One region of the Erwinia sp. 009765445 genome, then DNA from elsewhere that is predicted to be linked to it. Evidence: predicted binding sites of a transcription regulator. Region 1 holds the regulator's gene; the other holds the start of a gene.
The links. The regulator PurR, encoded in region 1, represses purine synthesis genes. The targets are predictions, from matches to a motif close to CANGCAAACGTTTGCNTG.
Positions count from the first base shown of each region.

Region 2: the regulator PurR is predicted to act here: its motif matches at 1,260-1,277, upstream of gcvT (glycine cleavage system aminomethyltransferase GcvT).

Region 1 is NZ_JBYUWC010000010.1:74,306-77,724, reverse strand. Features, by position in the region: gene punC (purine nucleoside transporter PunC) at 1-113, opposite strand, end outside; gene punR (DNA-binding transcriptional activator PunR) at 225-1,136, shown strand; gene purR (HTH-type transcriptional repressor PurR) at 1,209-2,234, opposite strand; gene cydH (cytochrome bd-I oxidase subunit CydH) at 2,528-2,617, shown strand; gene AC3Y5R_RS12745 (C40 family peptidase) at 2,666-3,419, opposite strand, start outside.
Region 2 is NZ_JBYUWC010000004.1:149,574-152,992, reverse strand. Features, by position in the region: gene gcvH (glycine cleavage system protein GcvH) at 1-42, opposite strand, end outside; gene gcvT (glycine cleavage system aminomethyltransferase GcvT) at 111-1,205, opposite strand; gene ubiI (FAD-dependent 2-octaprenylphenol hydroxylase) at 1,747-2,949, opposite strand; gene ubiH (2-octaprenyl-6-methoxyphenyl hydroxylase) at 2,963-3,419, opposite strand, start outside.

The DNA of each region.
Region 1 (3,419 bases):
TCAGTCAGCAAATCTTGCTGCATAACACCAAAAGCTGGCAGGTACATATCAGTGGCGAGAAAACCTGCAACGCTGAGCAGCGCGAGGTAAATAATAAATCCTTTAGATGGCATTCTGTTGCTCTTTATCAGGTGAATGAAACGCTGCGCAGTGTAATTGAGTGGCAAAGCGCTTGTGAAACGGTAATATTTGCAGGTTGCGTTCAAAAAAATTGCAGGCAAATTATGTGGTCAGAACATTCCCTTGAAGTGGTCGATGCCGTGGCGCGCACCGGGAGTTTCACGGCGGCGGCGGCAGAGCTGCACCGCGTGCCTTCTGCTATCAGCTATACCATCCGTCAACTGGAAGAGTGGCTGGCTGTTCCTCTGTTTGAGCGGCGTCACCGCGATGTGGTGCTGACGGATGCCGGACGGCTTTTTAGTCAGGAAGGGCGTAGTGTTATCAAAAAAATGCTTTCCACCCGGCGTCAGTGTCAGCAGGTCGCTAATGGCTGGCGGGGGCAGATCAATATCGCTGTCGACCGCATTGTTAAACCGGCGAGGAGCCGCCAGCTGGTGGTGGATTTTTACCGCCATTTTCCTGATATGGAGCTGCATCTGACGTCGGAAGTGTTTAACGGCGTCTGGGACGCACTGGCCGACGGGCGGGTGGATGTGGCAATCGGCGCAACCCAGGCTATCCCGGTGGGGGGGCGCTTCGCCTTCCGCGATATGGGGATGCTGAACTGGCGCTGTGTGGTGAAGGCCGATCATCCACTTGCTCAGCTGGAGGGGGAGGTCAGCGATGAGGAGATTGGCGATTGGCCCTCACTGGTGCTGGAAGATACCTCCCGTGCTTTACCCAAACGGACTACGTGGACGCTGGATAATCAGCGCAGGCTGGTGGTGCCGGACTGGGAAAGTGCGTTTGACTGTCTGCTGGCCGGGCTGTGTGTTGGAATGGTACCGGGGCATTTTGCCCGGCCATTTTTGCAGAACGGGGAACTGGTTGAGCTGGCGCTTGAGTCAGTATTTCCGGACAGCCCATGCTGCGTCAGCTGGGCGGAGCAGCAGGCTTCACCAGCACTGAGCTGGCTGCTGGAGTATCTGGGGGAAACCGGCACGATGAACAGTGAGTGGCTGCGGGAAGAAACCTGAGGGGCGAATAAATTCTCCCCTCAACTGAGATCTGCACGATTGTAAGGGTGGGATTCATTCCGCCCTTAACGTCTAGCGGCGGTAATCGACAAACGGACCGTCTGCCACCGAGCGGCGTTCGATCAGGTTGGGATGCACTTCAATGGTTTGTGGCTCTTCGCGCTTGCTGGTAATGCGGTCGAGCAGCATTGCAAAGGCAGTTTCGCCCAGCTGTTGTTTAGGCTGGTGAACCGTGGTCAGCGCCGGGGTGAAATAGCGGGCATTGCGCACGTTATCATAACCGATCACCGAAATATCCTGCGGTACGCGCAGGCCCATCTCATCCGCCGCGCAGATGGCGCCCATGGCCATCACATCGCCGCCGCAGAAGACCGCCGTGGGGCGCTGCTTCTGAGACAGAATCTGCTGCATGGCACGGTAGCCAGACTCTGGTTCGAAATCTCCCTGTACCAGCCACTCATCTCGAACTGAAATTCCCGCTTCGGAAAGTGCTTTCAGAAAACCGGCATGGCGGCCACCGCCAGTATTACGTTCCATTTGTCCCGGGATCACCCCGATATCACGGTGACCGCGGTCAATCAGATAGCGGCCCGCCATATAGCCTCCTTCAAAGGCATTATCCAGCACGGTATCGGTGAAATCGCCGCGTGATTCGCCCCAGTCCATTACCACCATTGGGATATTGCGATTGTTTTCCAGCATAGTGATCAGCGGCTCCGGATATTCCGAGCACATCACCAGCAGACCATCGACGCGCTTTTGCGCCATCATCGACAGATATGCCTGCTGCTTTTGCAGATCGTTATGGGCATTGCCCAGGATCAGGGTATAACCCTGATCAAAGCAGCAGTTCTCCACTGCTTCGATGATCTCGGCAAAATAGGGCGCTTCGCTGGAAGTGGCCAGCAGACCAATGGTTTTGGTATGGTTAACCTTCAGGCTGCGGGCGACAGCGCTGGGAGAATAATGCAATTCTTTGATTGCGGCCCATACGGCTTCCTGCGTCTCTTCAGCGACAAAGCGGGTTTTATTGATGACGTGGGAGACAGTGGTGGTGGACACCCCTGCACGTTTGGCCACATCTTTTATTGTTGCCATTAACTAGCTACTCCTGCACTTATCGTAACGTACTGATAAGCATATTGTTAAACGTTTGCCTGGATACGCAAAAACCGGACGTCTGGGGGCACTTTTTGCGGTGGATTCCGGAGACGTCAGGAAGGAAAAAAGGGTATTTCAACCCGTCATTGCGCACGCGGCACGCAGTCTGCCGGGGGTTGCGCAACGAAAAAAAGAATTCTAACAAGCCTGAGCACAGAAAACGAGATTTTTACCGACAAGTATGGGAAAATCGATGACGTTATAAACTGTAAGGGTATTAAGGAGTCGTGATGGATACCGATCTGAAGTTTTCAATACTGACAACCGTTTGCGCTTTGCTGATGATTGTCGCTTTCAGTTTTACCGCAGTAATGCACTAAGCCTTACGGGCCGCTCATCAGAACGGCCCCGTCTCTTCTGCCGACCTGTTAGCGAATCGTTTTCGGCGTCATCATCCTGCGGGCACCAATATAGTGGCGCTGCCAGTAATCATCGCTCAGAGCACTAACCTGAATATCCTTGCCGGTGCGCGGTGACTGAATGAATTTACCATTGCCCAGATACACGCCAACGTGGTCAGCTGTGCCGCGACCATTGATGCGGAAAAACACCAGATCGCCTTTTTCCAGCTCGCCACGTTTGATATTAGCCGCATCGCGCAGGTGATACATTTCATTGGCAGTGCGGGGGATTTTAAACTTCACCAGGTCTTTATAGGCATACCAGACCAGGCCGCTGCAGTCGAAACCGGTTTCTGGTGAGGTGCCACCCCACTGGTACGGCTTACCCAACTGCCCCATCAGTTTGTTCATCGCCGTTTCACGAGCTTTCTGATAGCGGGCACGGTGTGCCTTGCTGAGCTTCAGCGGGGCTGCTGCACCGTAGGTCAGATCTTCAGTCTCTTCGACCGGATTGCCGCGATGGCGACCGTAGCGTCTTTTGTACACCAGCTTTTCACGTTCTGCCGGGGCCGTTTTAAGAGAGTCTCGTTTTTTGAGTTTAAATTTCTGAACAGAGGTTAAGCGGGACTTTTTCGGGCTGGACTCTTTAACTTTCTTGCCGGAAATGACTTTAACGGGCGTTTTCTTGGTAGAGCTGGCTTTAACCGGACGTCGCTTGCGACGCTGGTCTTCACTGGCTGTCGTAGGGTTGTCGACTTTGTGGTGGTTTGCATTAATAGGG
Region 2 (3,419 bases), on a different contig from region 1:
GTGGCTGTCACGGTATTTCAATTCATTTGGTACATTGCTCATCGCCAGCTCTCCTGAAGTTATTATTGGGCGGCTTGCCGTCAGGGGCCGCCCGCGGCTTAATTGCCCTGTTATGCGACCGGTTTACCGGCGCGAACAAAAATCGGTTTGGTGACTTTCACCGGCATTTCACGGTTGCGGATCTGTACGATAGCCTGTTCGCCAATCCCCGCAGGGACGCGGGCCAGCGCAATGCTGCACCCTAAAGTGGGAGAGAAGGAGCCGCTGGTGATCACCCCTTCCTGCAGATTGCCCTGGGCATCGGTAAAACGCACCGGCAGTTCATTACGCAGCACGCCCTTTTCGGTCATGATCAGGCCGACCAGCTGTTCGGTGCCCTTTTCACGCTGGGCTTCCAGCGCTTCACGACCAATGAAATCACGATCTTCAGGCTGCCATGCCACGGTCCACCCCATATTGGCGGCCAGCGGAGATATACCCTCATCCATCTCCTGACCGTATAAATTCATCCCCGCTTCCAGACGCAAGGTGTCACGTGCGCCCAGGCCAGCTGGCTTCACGCCCGCAGCGACCAGCTTCTGCCAGAAATCTGCTGCCTGATCGTTTGGCAGCGCAATTTCATAACCGGCTTCACCGGTGTAACCCGTGGTGGCAATAAACAACTCCCCTGCCTGCACGCCAAAGAAGGGCTTCATACCGGCGACGGCCTGGCGCTGGGCATCATTAAACAGGCTCTGTGCTTTGGCCTGAGCATTCGGGCCCTGCACGGCAATCAGCGACAGGTCGTCACGCTCAGTCAGTTGCACGCCAAACGGCTCAGCATGTTGGGTGATCCAAGCCAGATCTTTTTCGCGGGTAGCAGAGTTGACCACCAGACGGAAAAAGTCTTCGGTCATAAAGTAAACAATCAGATCGTCAATTACGCCAGCGGAAGCATTCAGCATTCCGGTGTACAGGGCTTTACCTGGCTGGGCCAGTTTGGCGACATCGTTGGCAAGGAGGTAGCGCAGGAAGTCGCGAGTGCGGGCTCCACGCAGGTCGACAATGGTCATGTGCGACACGTCAAACATACCGGCATCGGTACGGACCGCGTGGTGTTCATCCATCTGGGAGCCATAGTGTAGCGGCATCATCCAGCCATGGAAATCCACCATGCGTGCGCCGCAAGCCTGATGTTGTTCGAACAAGGGGGTCTGCTGAGTCATATCATTCCTGTGCTTTGCTGGTTGTCCGGTGCCTGCCCTGGCAAAATCACGCCTGGCGCAAACGTTACCCAGGCTCTGAACTTACCACCGAATGCGGCCATTAACCATAAGTTAAACGGGGTCGAATCGTTATGGTGCAGCGCGGAGACGCTGGTCAGTTTCCAGCATTTTTCACCACAAATCTGCACCAAACCGCACATAAACGGCAGTAATCAATAAAAAAGTCAGTTTAAAAATAGCGAATCGGCCCCTGACGGCTGAAATCCCGCTGCACTAAAATAAATAATGCATAAAAAAATATAATGCGAAGTGAGCGGTTAAATTAGAATTTTTCAAACGATGACCCAAAATGGGGCACAGGGAATAGCGGGTTCAACGACGAAGGAGGTGTGCAGGCTACACACCTAATCAGGGTCAATTTGGAAAAAAGATATTGCCGGAAGGATGGACAGGGAAATACTGACCGCGATTTCCCCGGAAAAAAGGTAAGCGGCAGAGAGCGTGAAGTCAGGGCAGCATTGCGCTACCCTGATCAGACAGCTTAGCGCAGCCACTCCGGCAGGTCGTTAAGGCCCATCGCCTGCTTCAGCAGACGCGGCTTAACGCCCGGCAGATTGTCGGCCAGGCTCAGACCGATATCCCGCAGCAGTTTTTTCGCCGGGTTATTGCCATTAAACAGCTCACGAAAGCCCTGCATCCCTGCCAGCATCATTGCCGCACTGTGCTTGCGGCTGCGTTCATAGCGACGCAGATAGAGGTGCTGACCAATATCTTTGCCCTGCTGGTGCAGACGCTTCACTTCACCAATCAGCTCTGCCGCATCCATAAAGCCGAGGTTCACTCCCTGCCCTGCCAGCGGATGAATGGTGTGTGCCGCATCTCCCACCAACGCCAGACGATGTGCTGCAAAATTACGAGCATAACGCCCCATCAATGGGAAAGTTTTGCGCTCGCTTTCAACGTTGCACAAACCCAGACGCAGATCGAAGGCCACAGACAGCTGCTGATTGAACAGCTCTTCCGGCATTGATTGCAGACGTGTCGCTTCCTGCGGCGGCAGGGACCAGACAATGGAGCTGAGATGCGGATCGCTTAGTGGCAGGAAAGCCAGAATGCCCTCGCCGTGGAAAACCTGACGCGCGACGGCATCGTGCGGCTTCTCAGTACGGATGTTGGCCACCAGCGCGTGGTGCTCATAGTCCCAGAACGCCAGCGGGATATCCGCCTTGTTGCGCAACCACGAGTTGGCGCCGTCTGCTGCGATCAGCAGTCGGGCACTCATCATCGTGCCGTCATTCAGGGTCACAAATGCTTCGTTATCCCCAAAAGCCACCTGCTGCAGCTCAGCTGGCGAAATCAGCGTGATATCACTCAGCTCACTGGCTTTGTTCCACAATGCCTTATGGATCACCGCATTCTCAATAATGTGCCCCAGATGCGCCAGCCCCTGCTGCGCGTCATCAAAGGCAATCTGCCCAAAGCTGTCGCGATCCCAGACTTCCATGCCGTGATAGGCACTGGCACGACTGGCAAGAATGCTGCTCCAGACGTCCAGGTGCAGCAGCAGGCGTTCGCTGGCGGCATTGATTGCGGAAACCCGCAGCGCAGGCGCAGCATCGTCAGCCAGCGCAACCGGCGTTTCTCTTTCCAGCACAGCCACCTTCATCCCGCTGCCCTGCAGGCCGCAGGCCACAGCCAGACCGACCATGCCGCCTCCGGCAACGATCACATCATAGGTTTGCATCACTGCTCTCTCCTTAACGCTCAACCCAGCCCAACGTGCGCTCGGCCAGCAAATTACGCACCAGCGGCAGGGAATCCATCGCCATCAGGCCCAGATTTCGTCCCACCACCAGCGGTATGTAGCGATTAGCAAACAATCTGACCAGACTGTCTGTCATGCCAATGGTTGCCGCGGCATCCGGCTGCCGCCGCTGCTGATACTGCTGCAGAATATTGTAGCTTCCCACATCCTGTCCGGATCGCCATGCGGCGGCAACGGTTTCCGCCAGCGACATGACATCACGGATACCTAAATTAAATCCCTGACCCGCAATCGGATGCAGCGCCTGAGCTGCGTTACCGACCAGTGCCAGGCGATGAGAAACATGCTGAGAAGAAACCTGCAGCTGCAGAGGATAGCTGTGGCGCTGCCCCACCTGGGTGAAATGACCCAGACGCCAGCCAAAAGCTTTTTGCAGTTCGTCGAGGAAA